3 regions of the Halalkalibacter sp. HAAS-P014 genome follow, and region 2 is predicted to be linked to each of the others. Evidence: riboswitches for the same ligand, from Rfam matches in the RefSeq annotation. Region 2 holds a riboswitch; each other region holds the start of a gene.
The links. Region 2 has a riboswitch for cobalamin ahead of metE (5-methyltetrahydropteroyltriglutamate--homocysteine S-methyltransferase). Riboswitches for the same ligand answer to the same signal wherever they lie in the genome.
Positions count from the first base shown of each region.

Region 1: it holds a riboswitch for cobalamin, as region 2 does, so the genes downstream of both, AC1FXZ_RS04400 (ABC transporter substrate-binding protein) here and metE (5-methyltetrahydropteroyltriglutamate--homocysteine S-methyltransferase) in region 2, are expected to answer to the same signal.
Region 3: it holds a riboswitch for cobalamin, as region 2 does, so the genes downstream of both, AC1FXZ_RS16770 (ribonucleoside-diphosphate reductase subunit alpha) here and metE (5-methyltetrahydropteroyltriglutamate--homocysteine S-methyltransferase) in region 2, are expected to answer to the same signal.

Region 1 is NZ_JBWQTV010000005.1:128,737-132,022, forward strand. Features, by position in the region: gene AC1FXZ_RS04395 (GTP-binding protein) at 1-707, opposite strand, end outside; cobalamin riboswitch at 963-1,161, shown strand; gene AC1FXZ_RS04400 (ABC transporter substrate-binding protein) at 1,331-2,326, shown strand; gene AC1FXZ_RS04405 (FecCD family ABC transporter permease) at 2,289-3,286, shown strand, end outside.
Region 2 is NZ_JBWQTV010000006.1:223,612-226,897, reverse strand. Features, by position in the region: gene metE (5-methyltetrahydropteroyltriglutamate--homocysteine S-methyltransferase) at 1-1,869, opposite strand, end outside; cobalamin riboswitch at 1,994-2,181, opposite strand; gene AC1FXZ_RS05905 (cob(I)yrinic acid a,c-diamide adenosyltransferase) at 2,403-2,993, shown strand; gene AC1FXZ_RS05900 (VanW family protein) at 3,101-3,286, shown strand, end outside.
Region 3 is NZ_JBWQTV010000021.1:23,905-27,190, reverse strand. Features, by position in the region: gene AC1FXZ_RS16770 (ribonucleoside-diphosphate reductase subunit alpha) at 1-1,718, opposite strand, end outside; cobalamin riboswitch at 1,868-2,067, opposite strand; gene AC1FXZ_RS16765 (glycine betaine uptake BCCT transporter) at 2,231-3,286, opposite strand, start outside.

The DNA.
Region 1 (3,286 bases), on a different contig from region 2:
GCAGACTGACTCACTTTATCAAAATCGAATTTTCCTGTATGTAAAATAGAACTTAACTCTACTTTAGAGTAGGATGTAGGAATGATATCTGCATCTGCATTTAACTTTCTCATGAAACCTAGTATTTCATCTTTATCTACTTCTTGTAACATCTCAACCTTATTAACTATAATAACATCGGCAAACTCAATTTGATCGACTAGAAGATCAGATATTTCACGTGTATCAGATTCATCTGTACCTTGTTTACGATCAAGTAGCGACTCACCTGAAGCATAGTCATCCCAAAAACGATTCGCATCAACAACTGTTACGAGAGTATCAAGTGTACATTTTTTCGTTAAATCAATTCCGAGTTCTTCATCAATATACGTAAATGTTTGGGCAACAGGTACGGGTTCACTAATTCCAGACGATTCAATGACAATGTAATCGATGTCTCCCGCATCAACGATTCGTTCAACTTCTTGCATTAGATCGTCACGAAGGGTACAACAAATACAGCCGTTTTGAAGTTCTACAAGTTTTTCCTCTGTTCTTGAAAATCCATTACCTTTCACAAGCTTCGCATCAATGTTTATCTCACTCATATCATTTACGATTACAGCGACTTTTAAGCCTTCACGATTTGTTAGGATGTGGTTTAATAATGTTGTTTTACCTGAACCTAGATAACCACTTAGTACTGTAACAGGAACTTTTTTCATTTATATATTCTCCTTTTTTAATTGGAATTAAAAACAGTTATAAATAGTAATTATTACGGTTTGTATTTTATCTTTCTTTTTCCTCTTTGTAAATAGAAGAATCATATTTGCCGATGCTTAAATTTTCTCGTTATACTTAAATCTGTAAATTTAACTATATAAGTAAGAAAAATGTTGATAGAAGTCGAAATTTCAGAAATAAAGTTATTTACAAGTGAAAGGAACTCTTTTATAATTGCTTCTAGAGCAAAAATGAATATTAAGCAAATAGGTTTCTTAAATGTTCGGTTTTATTTCATTTGAGACTAAGAGGGAAGTTGGTGCAATTCCAACACGGTCCCGCCACTGTAAGCGATAAGGAAGGTTAGCTAAAATCCACTGTGCAAGTTGCATGGGAAGGGTAACCCTACGTTGATTCGCAAGTCAGGAGACCTGCCTATATTGTTTTTTAAGCTTCCTCGAGGAAAGGAATGTTTAAGCGCAGGCTTTCTAGTAATCGTTTGCTAGATTGCATACATGTTTATTTATTTTTTAATAGACTGGATACATATGTGCCTTTACATTCACGCTTTTCCTTTGGAATAGCGTTTTTTTGTTGCTCAAAAGTAGAAAGGGGTAAGAAAATGAATTTGGAGTTTTTGAAAAAGTGGGGGTTAGCTGTTCTTGTTCTTTTGTTAAGCATGGCGATTATTACAGGTTGTGGAACAGAAGCGCAAAACAATCAAGATGAAGAGGATGTACCTCCTGAAAGCAGTAATGAAGTGGAAAGTGAAGATCTGTTTCCTGTAACGATCATTGATGATGCAGATCGTGAAGTTACAATTGAATCAGAACCAGAAACGATTGTTTCTATCCAAGCTAGTAATACAGAAATTACGTTTGCACTTGGATTAGGCGATAAAGTAATCGGTGTTTCCGATTACTGTAATTATCCTGTTGAAGCGCAAGAGATTGAAAAAGTTGGTGCGCAAGATATGAATGCTGAACTTGTTTTAACTCTTTTACCAGATATCGCACTGGTTACAGATTATCACTATAATACGCATCCAGATATTTTACAGCAATATGAAGAAGCTGGTATTAATGTTATTGTGACTGGAAGTGCTACATCTTTTGACGATGTGTATAGCAAGATTGAAATGATTGCTGCTGCTACTGGAAGCAAGGCTGAAGCAGATGCGCTTATTACTGATATGCAAGAACGACATAAAGTGATCATTGAAAAGGCAGAAGCAACTGTTACGGATAAGAAAAAAGTTTGGGTTGAAGTATCGCCGGCTCCAGATATTTTCACTACAGGTCAAAATACATTTATGAATGAAATGCTCGAATCTATCCAAGCTATTAACGTTGCAGAAAATCACGACGGTTGGGTGAAGTTAACGGAAGAAGAAATTGTCCAACTAGACCCTGAAGTGATTATTACTACTTATGGTTATTATGTAGAAAATCCAAGAGACGAAGTATTATCACGTGATGGATGGGCCGTAGTGCCTGCTGTTAAAGAGGAGCAAGTATTTGATGTCGATAACGACACGGTTACGAGACCTGGCCCTCGTTTAATTGAAGGGGTGGAAACACTTGCCAAACTCATCTATCCGGAAGTTTTTGCAGAATAGAATTGTTTGGTGGTATGTTTTAAGTGGAGGGTTTGTACTAGGTACAGCCCTCCTTGGCTTATTGATAAGCAGTGTTGTCATACCAATTCCTACTATTTTACATATTATCTCCGAAAATGTTTTTAACTTTGGGTGGCTTAATGATATTCCTCTCAATGAAGAAATGATCATTTGGAATATTCGTTTCCCACGGGTTTTACTTGCTTTTTGTGTAGGGGCATCACTAGCTCTCGCTGGTGCAGCTTTCCAAGGTATTTTACGTAATCCATTAGCGGATCCCTTTACAATTGGGGTGTCATCAGGCGCGGCCTTAGGTGCTGTATTCGTACTGTTTTTTCAAGTTACGATTGTAGGTTTAGGGAGTTTCACTCTTCCGGTTGTCGCGATTATAAGTGGGTTTATTACGTTGCTCATTGTATTTGGACTAGTTAGGTTAAGCAGCAGAAGTATGGCTATTGAAACCATTATTCTAGCTGGTATTATCATTAGTGCTTTTATTGGGGCGATTACGTCATTAATCATTTCATTAAGTGATCGGGATTCTATGACACAGATTATTTATTGGTTATACGGCAGTGTTGGAATGAGAGGCTGGAGCCATGTTCAACTCATTTTACCATTTATGATGATCGGGTCATTCATTCTCATTATTCACTACCGGGAATTAAATGCTCTTGCTCTAGGGGAGGAAGCTGCAGATCATATCGGTGTCGATGTGAAGAAGGGGAAAATCAATATTCTGATCGGAGCTTCCTTATTAACAGGAGCAGCGGTAGCTGTATCAGGTTCAATTGGATTTGTCGGCCTCGTTATACCTCATTTAGTACGTCTTATAACAGGCCCAAACCACAGGCATGTTCTGCCACTTTCAATGTTAATTGGTGGGGCTTTTCTTGTATTAGCAGATTTAATGGCTAGAACCATTATTGCTCCTAAAGAACTGCCTATTGGCGTAATTAC
Region 2 (3,286 bases):
TGAGTCAACTGCCCACGTCAGATAATTGCTATGATCTTTCTTTTTTAAAGGAAGGCCTTCCCGTAAAGCTGGCTCATCAACTTGAATCATCGTAATTCCATTATTCTCTAATGCCTGGACTTCTTTAAGTAAAGCTTCAGCAATTTGAAATGCTACTTCTTTAGGTGGGATGTCATTCCGAACAAATGACCAATTTAAAACTGTAACAGGCCCTGTAAGCATTCCTTTAACTGGTTTTGTTGTTAGTGATTGTGCATAAATCGTTTCTTTAACTGTCATTGGACTAGTGAATGAAACATTCCCGAAGATAATCGGTGGTTTCACGCAACGCGAACCGTAAGATTGTACCCAGCCATTTTTTGAAAAAGCAAAACCCGCTAACTTTTCACCAAAAAATTCTACCATATCATTTCTTTCAAATTCACCATGTACAAGTACATCAATATCTAAGTCTTCTTGAATCCGGACCCATTTTTCAATCATTGAGTTAATCTTTGCCTCATAGTTTTCTGCTGTTAATTCACCTTTTTTCCATTTGAAACGAGCCCTGCGAATGTCCTTTGTTTGTGGAAAGCTGCCAATGGTCGTTGTAGGAAGAATTGGCAAATTCCATTTTTGATTTTGGAGTTGATATCTTTCAGAGAAAGGCTTCATTCTTTCTGTTCGAAGACTCGTTAATTCTTTCTTATCACGCCAAGATGAGGCTTCAAGTTTTTCAACGGACTGCTGATAATGTTTTAGCGCTGCAAGTCTAGCAGATGTAGGTTCTTTCGCTGCGTCTTTCAACAAGCTCAATTCATCTAACTTTTCATCAGCAAAGGCTAATGCATTCTTTATTAAAGGGTCTAACGTTGTTTCATGCTCTAAACAAACCGGAACATGAAGCAAGCTAGAGGACGGTTGTACAAGTAGGTTTTCTAATGGAATAAGTTGGGATATACTTGTTAAAATATCATGACTTTGACTTAATTTATTTTTCCAAATGTTCCTTCCATCGATTAGTCCGACTCCAAGAATTTTATCTTCTGGGAATCCATACGCTTGAATTGATTTTAGGTTTTCTGAGTATCCATTAACAAAGTCAAGGCCAATTCCTTTGACAGGGAGATTCATTAATTCCTGATAATGAGACACTGATTCAAAATATGTTTGTAGCATAATATCTAGGTGAGGAATGTTGCTTGTAATTTCTTCATACAGTTTAGAGAAAAGTGATATTTCATCCGTTGTTAAATCCATTACAAGGTAGGGCTCATCAATTTGAACAAATGTACATCCGGCATTGGCGAGTTCGGATAATAATTGGGTATATACAGGTATAAAACGTTCAAGAAGATTAGCAAACTCCTTAGACTTGTACCCTTTTGATAGTTTTAAAAACGTGAAAGGTCCGAGTATAACCGGTTTCCCTTCAATATTTAATTCTTCTTTTGCTTCTAAAAATGCTTGTAATGGCCGGTTTTCGACTAGAGTTGGCTGTCTATGATCTAGTTCTGGGACGATGTAATGGTAATTGGTATCGAACCATTTAGTCATTTCGCAAGCATGAGCTTGCTGTGTTCCACGAGCCATTGAAAAGTATGTATGAAGTGGAACAGGGCCATTAGAATAATCAAAGCGCTTTGGCACAAGACCAAACATTGTTGCAGTATCAAGAACATGGTCATAATAAGAAAAATCACCAACAGGTATTAGATCGATACCCTTATTTAATTGTTTTTGTAAATGTTGCAACCGATATGCTTTCATTTGTTCTACAAAAATTTCTTCGGAGATCGTTTGAGCCCAAAATGCTTCAAGTGTTTTTTTCCACTCTCGTTGTTCACCTATACGTGGATAGCCTAAGTTACTACTTCTAATCGTTTTCATTGTTAAATTCCTCCAATTTTATATTAATCAACAAAAAAGGATATCATTACCAGAAAAAGTGGTAACGATATCCATAGAAATATTAATGAAATACAGTTAACACCTCCCCATCTCCCGTAGGTAAGCAGTGTTGTTGAAACAGGCAGGTCTCCTGGCTCTAGTATCTTCGTTATTATGGTCTTCCCGGCGTTAACCAGTGACATTTGACATAATAACTCCTCTATTACAGTGGCGGGACCGCTCCGGAATTTCACCGGATTCCCTTTTAAACTTTGAACAAACATTCAAAGTACCTATTTCCAACATATGAAATTGATTTCAACTTTAGCGTAGAGAAGGAAACTTGTCAATAGCTTTTTGAGAATGATACAAACCGAAAAAAGTTTTACTGGTGCGAAACTATGAAAAAAATCATAATCATGTATACTATGAATGCATGCATGTACATAGTAGTTGTGTTAATTACAGCATGAATTGTGATAAAAGTTGTAAAGAAAATATTTTAATAAACTAAATTACTAGGGGGAATTTCGATGAAACTTTATACTCGAACTGGAGATGAAGGGAAAACAAGTGTTATAGGAGGACGAATTGCTAAAGATGATACGAGAGTTATCGCTTATGGTACAACAGATGAACTTAATTCTTTTATTGGACAGGTAGTGGCCCAATTAGAAGAAGACGTATTTCCTGATATCAAGGCTGAGCTTTTCAAAGTCCAACATGAATTATTCGATTGTGGTGGTGACTTAGCGATGATTAAAGTGACAAATGAGCATCCATATAAGGTCAAGCAAGAAATCGTTGACTTTTTAGAACAGCGTATAGATAACTACATCTTAGAAGCACCTGAATTAGAACGTTTTATTTTACCGGGTGGCTCAAAAGAGGCAGCTTCACTTCATATTTGTCGTACTATTACAAGACGTGCTGAACGATATGTGACGAGGCTTAAACGAGAAGGTGAGCAAGTCAATCCTATCGTACTAAAATATTTAAATCGCCTATCGGATTACTTTTTTGCGATTGCGCGAGTCGTGAACCATCGACAGGGAGTAAAAGATGTTGAATATGAGAGAAGTGCGATCGTCTTCAAAGGTGGAAAACGAAAGGAAAACGGATGATACAGTAGTTAGCTCAGCATAACCCCAAAAATGGTGCTACAACAAGGTATTTTTTAAGTTTGTTTTCATATATTGGTAAATGTGTAATAGAAAGAGGGGGAAAACAAATGAAAAAAGGTTGGTTTGTTGCATTGTTGTTGCTTGCTGGCTGTAGTGGTGAAGCGTCTGCTGAGGGCCCAAAACTTGTGGCTGAACATTCTTCTTTCTCTCAGATCGAGTCTTTATCAAAAGCGCCTGTTTATTGGAAAGTTGACTTGACTGATGAGTGGAATGATACGAAACATAATATTGTC
Region 3 (3,286 bases), on a different contig from region 2:
AAAGCAATTTCTTCGTATAACGTATTCGCGTATTCTATCGCTTCCTCTGACTCCCACTTTACCCCTTTTAACGCAAGTAAGTGATGCCATCCAAATGTACCTAACCCAATTGACCTGTACTTTTGATTCGTTATTTGTGCTTGAGGAACAGGAATATTATTTAAATCAATAACGTTATCAAGCATTCGCACTTGAATCGGAATCAATCTCTCTAATACATCTTCTGTTACTGCTTTTGCTAGATTGATTGAAGATAAGTTACAAACAACAAAATCTCCGGGTTCTTTCTCAACGATAATTTTTCCATCTTCCGTTCTTTCTTCGCTAACCGTAGTCGCTTTCATGTTTTGGGTGATTTCTGTGCACAGATTGCTGCCATAAACCATACCTTGGTGGCGATTGGCATTAGCCCGGTTCACGGTGTCTCGATAGAACATATACGGCGTCCCTGTCTCAAGCTGACTTTTCATAATTTCTTTGAAAATATCAATGGCTGGAACAACATCCCATACTTGTCCTTTTTCACCTAATAATCCATTGTTTGCTGCTTCCATACATTGCTCATACTTTTTACGAAAACTCCCTGATCCTTTTTCCTCATCATAATAATCTTCTAGACTAAACCCTAACGTTTGACGAATGGTATGAGGGTCAAATAGATACCACTCTTCACGCGTCTCTACTTTTTCCATAAATAAATCTGGTATACAAACCCCTGTAAACAAATCATGAGTACGCTGTCTTTCATCGCCATTATTTAATTTCACTGCTAAGAAACTGTATATATCGCGATGCCAAACATCCAAATAAACACTGATTGCACCCTGTCTCTGTCCTAGTTGATCAACACTGACTGCCGTGTTATTTAGCTGTTTCATCCAAGGAATGACACCGGAAGAAACCCCTTTAAACCCTCTAATATCACTCCCACGGCTGCGCAGTTTACCTAAGTATGCACCGATTCCTCCCCCACTTTTACTTAGTGTGGCAATATCAGTATTGCTGTCATATATACCTCGTAAACTATCGTCTACCGTATCAATAAAGCAGCTTGAGAGCTGACCATAGCTTTTGCCGGCATTCGCTAATGTCGGAGTTGCAACCGTCATATATAAATTCGAGATGGCCCAGTAGGCTTCTTTAATAAGATCCAAACGTTTTTCTTTAGGTTCTTTCATCATTAACGTAGCGGCAATGATTAAAAACCGCTCTTGAGGAAGTTCATATACGTTCGCACGATGAGATTTCGCTAAGTATCGATCTGCTAGTGTTACTATTCCGATGTATGTAAACAACGAGTCACGTTCAGGAACAATTATCTTTTCTAATTCCTCTAATTCCTCTCTCGAATACTCCTGCAAGATGTCCTTCGAATAGATCCCCATGTTTGTTAACTCTTGAATTAATTGATAGAAGGATCCATATTGAAAATTAGCATCATACCTTCTCGAGATCGTGGCTTTTTTATAGAGCTGTTTTAAAAAAAGATTAGCTGCTGCATAAGTCCAATCTGGTTCTTCGGCTGAAATTCTCTCCACCGCAGACAATACTAGCAAATTGGTTAGCTCATCAGCTGACATATCCCCTTTGGCTGCAATTGTTTGTTCAACTTTCTCCTTATATGCACCAAAGTCCAGCTTAGGAAATAAGCTCATTAATGCCTCAATCTGATTATGTACTTGTTCAATTGATGATTTTCTTACCTTAGCTTGTGTCATTTCTTTCTCCTCCTTTAAAAGTAAACGAAAAAACGCCCCTTCTCCTAGTATGAGAAAGAGCGTAAAACGGCGTAAGAAATAAGACTATGGCCCCCAAAATGCACTTTGGCCTGCTTCATTGCCGTCTCACTTCTCACACCCCGAAGATAGCTGACTAAAAAATGACGGCAGGTCTCCTGACTCGTGCTTCACCCTACTTTGAGCCTTCCCATGCAAGCTAGTTTTTCATGCTAGCTTAAAAGCACAGTGGACCTCTCATTTCATCGGCACTTACAGTTGCGGGGGCAGTTCTGGCTTTCTACCAGATTCCCTATTAAGTCTATTTGACACCGTTCATTCCACAAAATCAATATATAGTTGTATTCAAACCTTTTAAATACGATATATTGTATATGTTAAAGGAAGATTTACCCTATTGCAAGGAAAACCTTCCTTCTTCTTCTTCAAAAAGAAAAATAGATCTATCGATGCCTTATTATAAGTAACCGATAGACCTACTAGATTCATAACTATTAGCTTGCTTTTTTCCTTTTAATTTCTTTCACCTTTACCGGATTACTCTGTTCTTTCAATTCTTGATTTAACTCTTTTACAAGCCCATAGCACATCAACAAAACAATAAACGAAAGTGGCAAGGCACTAACAATAATTGCAGCTTGTAATCCCGTTAGTCCTCCTGAAGCCATTAAAACTACCGTAGAAGCGACTAAAATTAACCCCCATGTCACTTTCACCCGGTTTGATGGGTTTAGATTTCCCCCTGTTGTTTGCATCCCTAAAATAAAGGTTGCTGAATCAGCAGATGTTACGAAGAACGTTGTAATTAACGCCACCGTCAGGATCGATAAAATAGCACCAAGAGGCAACTGCTGGTAAACATAAAAAAGCGCCGTCTCAAGTGATTGCCCAGAAACATTTAAACCTTGGGTAAACTCTAAAAATATTCCTGTACCACCAAATACAGTAAACCAAACCGCACAAACCATTGCCGGAACAAGAAGAACGGCTACAGTAAACTCACGGATCGTTCGACCTTTTGATACACGCGCGATAAACATCCCCACAAATGGTGTCCAAGAGACCCACCATGCCCAATAGAAAACAGTCCAGTTCTGAGTCCATGCTGCTTCATCTGCATCAAAAGGTGCCAAACGTAAGCCCATGGGAATTAAATTTTGCAAATAACTTCCTAAACTCGTCGTAAACATATTCAGTAAAAACAATGTAGGGCCAAGAATCAACATCGCAAAAAATAAAACCGTCGCAATTGACATATTCGCTAAACTCAAATACTTAATCCCTTTTGAAATTCCTGTATTCGCTGAAATGATGAAAAGAACAGTTATAATACCCATAATTACCATTTGAATCATAAAGTTATTTGGAATTCCGACCAAATACTCCAGGCCTGCGTTTATTTGCTGTGAACCTAACCCTAAACTTGCAGCAACCCCGAATAACGTCGCAAAAACAGCAACAACATCAATTGCTTGTCCAATAGGGCCTTTCACCTTTTCACCAAGTACAGGATAAAGAGTCGCACTCATTAAACCCGGTGCATCTTTTCT